2 regions of the Bacillus paranthracis genome follow, and region 2 is predicted to be linked to the other one. Evidence: a T-box and tRNA genes for the amino acid it is inferred to sense, from the RefSeq annotation. Region 2 holds a T-box; the other holds one or more tRNA genes.
The links. A T-box is a leader RNA that pairs with one kind of tRNA and senses whether it is charged. The one in region 2 lies ahead of trpS (tryptophan--tRNA ligase), so its partner is inferred to be a tRNA-Trp.
Positions count from the first base shown of each region.

Region 1 (4,394 bases), 440 kb from region 2:
ATTCTTTGTTCATCATCACACCAATAGAACAGAATATCATGAATCGTTGCATAACGCTTATTTTTAAGAAACAGTTTAAAGAAAGATGGTAAACAGTCATGTAATTGTATAAATATATAATTGCGTAATATTTCTTCTTTATATTTAATGCCCTTACAAATATACAATAATTCTTCACAATAATATGCATGTTGTGGAACTTGGATCATTTCAAAAAATGGCACATATGATAATAATTTTCCAATAAAATGATCATATCGATCCATTATTCCTATCGTCATATGCTCCATCATATCTTTCATTACATATAAATAATCATCTACATGAGTAGTCTTGAGTGGGTCTAATCGATCTGAAATTTGAGAAAGTACAGCCCTTTGGCAAGCTAACACCGCTTGACTAGGTCCATAATATGATAGAAAGTCTGTACACTTACGATACTTTCGTAATAAATCATATGTATATAAGTCATAAACAAAAGTATTACAATACATCGCTAAACTCATCATATCACTATTTAATTGCTCTTTTGATAGTGACTTAGCTCTCTTACACATATAAAAAAATGTAAATTCTAATACTTCTTTATGGGATAATAAATGTTTACAGTCTGTTATACATTTCTCATTAAATTTAACTCTATCCCAAATTTCTACATCTCCATCAGTTAATTCACCAATACGATATTTAATTATTAAATAGTTTAAAGCAACCGCCTGCGTCAAAAGATCCCACGTTTCATATTCCAATGAAGTATGAACAAACTCAGCTAGCCCTTGAGTTACCATAAAAGTATTCGCTTCTTCATACCAACCAATTTCTTGGCATAAGCGAAGAATACGTACTAAAGTTGGAATTTCGTCTTTATGAAATTGCGGTAAATTCTTTGCTTTATTCATTCCATATACGATAAATGCCGCTAAATTTTCTTCTTTATAAAATTCTTTTTCTTTCCACACTAATATAGTTCGTTCTTTCCCTTCACCTTTTGGATGACAAGGTACAAGCAAAGAAAATAATTCAGCGAAATTATTTGGTTCTATATATGTATCTGTAACCAAATTCCAATTTGGATCGCGCTGTACAGCCTTCATATAATTCCCCTTCCCTTTTATCTACATAGGAAATATTAATCCATTATCACATCATTAACAATGAATATTGTTATATTCGAAATCAATCATAATACTTATATCTATCAGTATATCATTTTTTCTCTTATTTATAATTAGGAATGACAAATTTAAATAAACTGTCGAAATTACTAACTGTATACTTATTATATAATGGCTCAGATACATCATGCTAACATATTAGCTTAACCCTATATACTAGAATAATGTATCTGATTTTTATACGTAACGTATTACACTAATTAAAGTCTCACTTCATTCCGTATGCTCTGATATTTCACTTAAAGCAAATCCCGCTTGATCATCTGCCGATTCTTTTATAGCTAAATCTCCTAGTGCTAACATCCCAACGAGTTGACCACTCTCAACTACTGGCAATCGTCTAATTTGATACTGTGCCATTAACTCTGTAGCCTTTTCAATAGGATCATCTGGAGAAACTGAAACAATGTTTTTTGTCATTACATTTGTAATTTTATTAGATCCAGGATGTTTTTCAGCAATCCCTCGAACAACTAAATCTCGGTCCGTAACAAGACCAACAACTTGTTCATTTTCAACAACCGGGATCAATCCAATCGATTCTTCTTTCATCTTTACAGCAGCTTCATATACATTGTCTAACGGTGTACACTGTACAATATGAGTGCTCATCAAGTCTCTCACTCGTGTCATTTGTATCTCCTCCTTTTTATACATACCATAGCTTTTCCTAAATCCCTTTATTTATTTCAGGAAAATCAGTTGATAAAGGAGAATGAACGCACAATAAAAAAGAGTCAGCAATATGCTGACTCTTTTTTTATGACCCGTACGGGATTCGAACCCGTGTTACCGCCGTGAAAGGGCGGTGTCTTAACCACTTGACCAACGGGCCATGGCTCCGCAGGTAGGACTCGAACCTACGACCGATCGGTTAACAGCCGATAGCTCTACCACTGAGCTACTGCGGAATAATATATGGTGGGCCTAAATGGACTCGAACCATCGACCTCACGCTTATCAGGCGTGCGCTCTAACCAGCTGAGCTATAGGCCCATATACTTTACAGGGGCAGTAGGAATCGAACCCACACTGGAGGTTTTGGAGACCTCAGTTCTACCTTTAAACTATGCCCCTAAAGGATGCCGACTAGAGGACTTGAACCCCCAACCTACTGATTACAAGTCAGTTGCTCTACCAATTGAGCTAAGTCGGCATAAAAAAATGGTGGCTCGGGACGGAATCGAACCGCCGACACGAGGATTTTCAGTCCTCTGCTCTACCGACTGAGCTACCGAGCCAAACATAAATGGCGGTCCCGACCGGGGTCGAACCGGCGATCTCCTGCGTGACAGGCAGGCATGTTAACCACTACACCACGGGACCATTTGGTTGCGGGGACAGGATTTGAACCTGCGACCTTCGGGTTATGAGCCCGACGAGCTACCGTGCTGCTCCACCCCGCGATGATAAAATATTTACTTTATAAAAAATGGAGGAGGTAGAGGGATTCGAACCCCCGCGCGACTCTCGCCGCCTGTCGGTTTTCAAGACCGATCCCTTCAGCCGAACTTGGGTATACCTCCATGAAGGAAAAAATATTTTATTATTTATGTCTAAACCATTTTAAAAGAAAATGGAGGAGGTAGAGGGATTCGAACCCCCGCGCGATTCTCACCGCCTGTCGGTTTTCAAGACCGATCCCTTCAGCCGAACTTGGGTATACCTCCGAGACATATAATAAATAAAGTGGAGCCTAGCGGGATCGAACCGCTGACCTCCTGCGTGCAAGGCAGGCGCTCTCCCAGCTGAGCTAAGGCCCCATGTTTTTGGGAATATCGGGAAGACAGGATTTGAACCTGCGACCCCCTGGTCCCAAACCAGGTGCTCTACCAAGCTGAGCCACTTCCCGTTATTAAAAGCGCGCCCGAGAGGAGTCGAACCCCTAACCTCTTGATCCGTAGTCAAACGCTCTATCCAATTGAGCTACGGGCGCATATGGTGCCGAGGGCGGGGGTCGAACCCGCACGGTGGTCACCCACCGCAGGATTTTAAGTCCTGTGCGTCTGCCTGTTCCGCCACCCCGGCATGTCATATTGAAAATTGGAGCGGAAGACGGGATTCGAACCCGCGACCCCAACCTTGGCAAGGTTGTATTCTACCACTGAACTACTTCCGCAAGACATGTATGAGTTATTTTATTAAAAGTGCGGGTGAAGGGAGTCGAACCCCCACGCCAAAGGCGCTAGATCCTAAGTCTAGTGCGTCTGCCAATTCCGCCACACCCGCATATTTTGTTAAAATGGTGAGCCATGAAGGACTCGAACCTTCGACCCTCTGATTAAAAGTCAGATGCTCTACCAACTGAGCTAATGGCTCTTAATGGCTGGGCTAGCTGGATTCGAACCAGCGCATGACGGAGTCAAAGTCCGTTGCCTTACCGCTTGGCTATAGCCCATTAATTAAGAATGGTGGAGGGGGGCAGATTCGAACTGCCGAACCCGAAGGAGCGGATTTACAGTCCGCCGCGTTTAGCCACTTCGCTACCCCTCCGACATATATGGTGGAGGATGACGGGATCGAACCGCCGACCCCCTGCTTGTAAGGCAGGTGCTCTCCCAGCTGAGCTAATCCTCCATTTTGCCTGGCAACGTCCTACTCTCACAGGGACAAGGTCCCAACTACCATCGGCGCTAGAGAGCTTAACTTCCGTGTTCGGTATGGGAACGGGTGTGACCTCTCTGCCATCATTACCAGACTCTATTCATTTAAGACAAGAATCATTATAACTTATTTAACTTTAAAAGTCAACAAGTTTTTTATATTCTTTCAAAACTAGATAACATTGCTTCATATTATATGGTTAAGTCCTCGATCTATTAGTATTCGTCAGCTCCACATGTCACCATGCTTCCACCTCGAACCTATCAACCTGATCATCTTTCAGGGATCTTACTAGCTTACGCTATGGGAAATCTCATCTTGAGGGGGGCTTCATGCTTAGATGCTTTCAGCACTTATCCCTTCCGCACATAGCTACCCAGCTATGCCCTTGGCAGAACAACTGGTACACCAGCGGTGCGTCCATCCCGGTCCTCTCGTACTAAGGACAGCTCCTCTCAAATTTCCTACGCCCACGACGGATAGGGACCGAACTGTCTCACGACGTTCTGAACCCAGCTCGCGTACCGCTTTAATGGGCGAACAGCCCAACCCTTGGGACCGACTACAGCCCCAGGATGCGATGAGCCGACATCGAGGTGCCAAACCTCCCCGTCG
Region 1 is NZ_CP101135.1:780,696-785,089, reverse strand. Features, by position in the region: gene NLJ82_RS03955 (DUF3965 domain-containing protein) at 1-1,094, opposite strand, end outside; gene NLJ82_RS03950 (CBS domain-containing protein) at 1,389-1,808, opposite strand; tRNA gene NLJ82_RS03945 (tRNA-Glu) at 1,939-2,010, opposite strand; tRNA gene NLJ82_RS03940 (tRNA-Asn) at 2,012-2,086, opposite strand; tRNA gene NLJ82_RS03935 (tRNA-Ile) at 2,095-2,171, opposite strand; tRNA gene NLJ82_RS03930 (tRNA-Trp) at 2,182-2,252, opposite strand; tRNA gene NLJ82_RS03925 (tRNA-Thr) at 2,259-2,331, opposite strand; tRNA gene NLJ82_RS03920 (tRNA-Phe) at 2,341-2,416, opposite strand; tRNA gene NLJ82_RS03915 (tRNA-Asp) at 2,426-2,501, opposite strand; tRNA gene NLJ82_RS03910 (tRNA-Met) at 2,505-2,581, opposite strand; tRNA gene NLJ82_RS03905 (tRNA-Ser) at 2,609-2,701, opposite strand; tRNA gene NLJ82_RS03900 (tRNA-Ser) at 2,753-2,845, opposite strand; tRNA gene NLJ82_RS03895 (tRNA-Ala) at 2,866-2,938, opposite strand; tRNA gene NLJ82_RS03890 (tRNA-Pro) at 2,954-3,027, opposite strand; tRNA gene NLJ82_RS03885 (tRNA-Arg) at 3,038-3,111, opposite strand; tRNA gene NLJ82_RS03880 (tRNA-Leu) at 3,115-3,203, opposite strand; tRNA gene NLJ82_RS03875 (tRNA-Gly) at 3,220-3,294, opposite strand; tRNA gene NLJ82_RS03870 (tRNA-Leu) at 3,324-3,404, opposite strand; tRNA gene NLJ82_RS03865 (tRNA-Lys) at 3,419-3,494, opposite strand; tRNA gene NLJ82_RS03860 (tRNA-Gln) at 3,499-3,573, opposite strand; tRNA gene NLJ82_RS03855 (tRNA-Tyr) at 3,585-3,668, opposite strand; tRNA gene NLJ82_RS03850 (tRNA-Val) at 3,677-3,752, opposite strand; rRNA gene rrf (5S ribosomal RNA) at 3,758-3,873, opposite strand; rRNA gene NLJ82_RS03840 (23S ribosomal RNA) at 3,975-4,394, opposite strand, start outside.
Region 1: it encodes a tRNA-Trp, which carries the amino acid that the T-box ahead of trpS (tryptophan--tRNA ligase) is inferred to sense. The anticodon was not compared.

Region 2 (4,394 bases):
GCAATTGCTGCATCTTCAAGCAGTTGTTTTTCCGCTTGTAATAATGCATCCCAACGAGCTTGTACATCAACTTCTGTTTTTGCTTTTTTAATTAAATCATCATACGCTGGGTTTGCGTAATGTACTTTGTTTTGCGCATTACCTGTCGTATACATTTCAAGGAATGACATTGGATCCATATAATCTGGACTCCATCCCGCATATGACATTGCATAATCTCCACTTGCTTCAAGTTTTAATTTTTGTGCAAATGGCTGCATTTTTGTTGGAACTGTTAAACCTGGTAAGTTCTTTTCAAATTGACCTTTTAAATACTCTCCGATTTTTTTAGCATCATCAGTATCAAAGTTTAATAGCTCTAACTCTACTTTGTCTACACCAAGTTCTTTTTTACCAGCTTCCCAGTATTTTTGTGCTTCTTTCATATCCTCTTTTATAAGCTTTCCGTTTTCTTCACGGAAGTCTTTTCCATTCGGACCTTTTGCTAAGCCTTTCGGAACAAAACCATATATACCCTCTGAACCATCGTTTAAGATCACTTTTCCGATGTTTTCACGTTCAAAGGACATTGCAATTGCTTTTCGGATATTTTTATTTGCTAAAAATTTATTCTTTTCATTTAAGCGAATAAATTGTGTAGATGGTCTCTTAATCGTTTTAAAGTCAGCATCTGATTTGTATTTATCTACAAACTCTGATGTTAAGACTACACGATCAATTGCTTTCGTTTCATATAGATTTATAGCAGTTGAACGATCCTTAACAATATTGAAGTTTATTTCCTCAAGTTTTACTTCTTTATTTTCCCAATACGTTGGATTCTTCTTAAGTTGGAAACTTTGTTCGTGCTTCCATTCATTTAATACGAATGGACCATTATAAAGTGTCGTATTGGATTCTAATCCAAATTTTGCTCCTTGTTCTGTTACAAACTTCTCATTCAAAGGATACAATGTTGGATAGACTGTTAAACTTACAAAATAAGGAACAGGGTTATCTAATTCCACTTCAAGTGTATGATCATCAATTGCCTTTACACCAAGTTCTTCAACTGGTAACTCTTTTTTGTTAACTTTCTCCGCATTTTTAACATCAAATAGTATGTAAGCAAACTTGGCACCCGTGTTTGAATCTACAGCTCTTCGCCAAGAATAAACGAAGTCCTTCGCTGTTACAGGTTCACCATTAGACCATTTCGCATCTTCACGTAACTTAAACACATACTTTTTGCCATCCTCTGATTTCTCATAAGATTTAGCGACACCCGGAACAAGTTTATCATCTTTCCCCAGACGATATAACCCTTCCATTGTGTTATTCATGATGTTAGAAGATGTTGCATCTGTTGATAACGTCGTATCCATAGTTGGGATTTCAGCTGTCTCAGTTAGATTTAACACTTGCTTGTTTGAGGATTTTTCTTTCGCGCCTGCTTTATTATCCTCTTTTTGGTAACTACAAGCTCCTAACATACTGACAGTCAACGTCGATGCAAGTAATAACGGTATCTTTTTCTTCATGTTGTGTTGCCTCCCCTAATTGCACTTCCTGTACCCTCACTTGTAAAAAAGTAGAATTGAAAGAATAATCTCCAAGTTTCTACAATTTTCATTATACATATAATATGACGATTGTGAATATAGTTTTTTGTTTTTTTGTTAAAATTTTTAATAAAATGTTTATATTTTTATTTTTTTGTAAAGGGATACGTTAACATTGCTACCATCATCTTGCAATCAGACCTTTAATTGCGTATAATTTTCAAAAAATTAATTCTAGTACATATTATAGCTTTTATAGTATAATAATTCTAGTAACATTTTGACGGAGGGGAACATTTTGAATAAAGTTTTTTTTCATACTTGTATACTAATTTTCATAGCGATAATTGCTTCTAGTATTGGCGCATTCCTTGTTTCATCGCAGTTTTTGTTGAATTTTGTCAACATCTCGTTCTATATCGCACTATTTTTTATTCTTATAGGCGGTTTTTTATTCATATTTCAAAATGGATTTTTTAATGTAACAATTTACGCCTTCCAAAGAGTATTTGGTACGAACAAAAAAATCGACTCTTTAATTGAAGAAGTAGAGGAACCTGTCGATAAGAAAGAACGTATTTATAAAACATATTCATTCAAATGGACGTATCCAATTTGCATTACCGGTATCGTTCTTGGGTTGTTCTCGACCTTCATTAGCTTTACTATTTTGATGTAGTTTGCAAACACTATCCCATATGATATAATAATCTGCAAAACATTTTGTTATAAAACTTTAGTTCTTTCATATTTAAAGAGCTCAAGTAACAATAAATAAATTTATATGTATGCGATGATAAAGAAGAGTACATATTGAGGCAATTTCAGAGAGCTTGTGGCTGGTGTGAACAAGTAATTGTACAGTATGGAATGGGCTTTTGAGCTCCAAACCGAACCGAAAGTAGTAGGCTTTGGCGTTATATCCAAACGTTATTATGGATTAGAGAGATTTCACAGTAGTGAAATAATTAGGGTGGTACCGCGGTCCATTCGTCCCTATAGTTTTTTGGGATGAATGGGCTTTTTTGTTTGCCTTCTCTTCCCTATCACGCATTCAAATTTAGGAGGAATTACTTATGTCAGTTATCTTTTCTGGTATTCAGCCGAGTGGAACGATTACACTTGGAAACTATTTAGGGGCTATGAAGCAATTTACAGAGCTTCAAAACGAACACGACTGTTATTTCTGTATTGTAAATCAACATGCGATTACAGTGCCTCAAGATCCCGTCGGGCTTCGTAAAAACATCCGCAGTCTTGCTGCACTTTATGTAGCATGCGGTATCGATCCTGAAAAAGCTACGTTATTTGTACAATCAGAAGTACCGGCACACGCTCAACTAGGATGGATTATGCAATCAGTTGCTTACGTTGGAGAATTAGAGCGTATGACGCAATATAAAGATAAAGCGTCAGGTAGAGATTCAGTACCAGCTGGATTACTAACGTATCCACCATTAATGGCTGCTGATATTTTACTTTACAACACTGAAATCGTGCCTGTTGGTGATGACCAAAAGCAACATATGGAATTAACACGTGACCTAGCAGAGCGTTTCAACAAACGCTTCCGTGAAGTATTCACAATTCCTGAAATTCGCATTCCAAAAGTAGGAGCTCGCGTTATGTCACTAACAGAGCCTACGAAAAAAATGAGTAAATCTGATCCGAATCCAAAATCAATGATCAGCATGCTTGATGAACCAAAAACAATTGAAAAGAAAATTAAGAGTGCTGTAACTGACTCTGAAGGTATCGTGAAATTTGATAAAGAAAACAAACCTGGCATCTCTAACTTATTAACAATTTACTCTTCATTCTCTGGAAAAACAGTTGAAGAAATTGAAGCAATGTACGAAGGAAAAGGATACGGCGACTTCAAAGGCGACTTAGCGCAAGTAGTCGTAGAAGCAATTCGTCCAATCCAAGACAAATATAACGAACTAATCAACTCACCAGAACTAGACGAAATTCTAGACAAAGGTGCCGAAAAAGCAAACCGCGTCGCATTCAAACAACTACGCAAAGTAGAAAACGCAATGGGACTAAGCAGAAAACGTAGGTAATTTATAAAGCGGAGGCGGCTCGTTCAGCTCTGACTGGCTAAGGTTCTTTCGCATAAAAGGCGCTTTTTGCCTTCTTATGCGGAAGGTTCTTAGACACGAAGAGCTTGCCGCTGGAGCAAGACTACAACAAATTAAAAAAACCGCCAATCGGCGGTTTTTTAATTTACCTTTTGCTCGTTTTCCATTTCCCATAACTTTTCAAAAAATGGCTGTCCTTTTACGAGACGCTCGCATAATTGTTCGTGCTTCTCAGACCAACCTGTTTTCGCTTCCTCATACAGCTTAGCCCAAATATCTTCAAATTCCATATGTTGAACCATTCCGTATGCTGATGGATCCCACTCTGTGAACCAATAGCGAATTTCTGCTGTGTTTTTCGTTGTATGTAATTGATCTAACGCCATAAATAGTAATTGTTTAAGCTGCCTTTCTTTACGAGTTAAGCCATTCATAATGAAAGGTGATGGTGATAAAATATGATGTTCTTTTTCCATTTCTTCTACTTGGAACTCATACTTTTCTGCTTGTACGTTTTCTACCATCTCATATACCATCTGCTCTTGGCGCGGTATAAGTCTGCTCTTTCGAATTGGCACGTTGTAACCAATTGTATCAATTGCAATAATTCCTTTTCCATCTGTAACTACAAAGCAATACTCTTGCTGCAAACGTTCATGATTTTTACGAATATAAGCCTTATGATGTACGTCTTCCAACATTTTTTGCGGAAGCTCTAACAATTCGTTCTCGATGTAATGATATAATGTGGAATCTACTTTTAATAATG
Region 2 is NZ_CP101135.1:1,216,534-1,220,927, reverse strand. Features, by position in the region: gene NLJ82_RS06155 (peptide ABC transporter substrate-binding protein) at 1-1,520, opposite strand, end outside; gene NLJ82_RS06150 (DUF3899 domain-containing protein) at 1,840-2,220, shown strand; T-box leader at 2,326-2,542, shown strand; gene trpS (tryptophan--tRNA ligase) at 2,618-3,607, shown strand; gene NLJ82_RS06140 (YjbA family protein) at 3,766-4,394, opposite strand, start outside.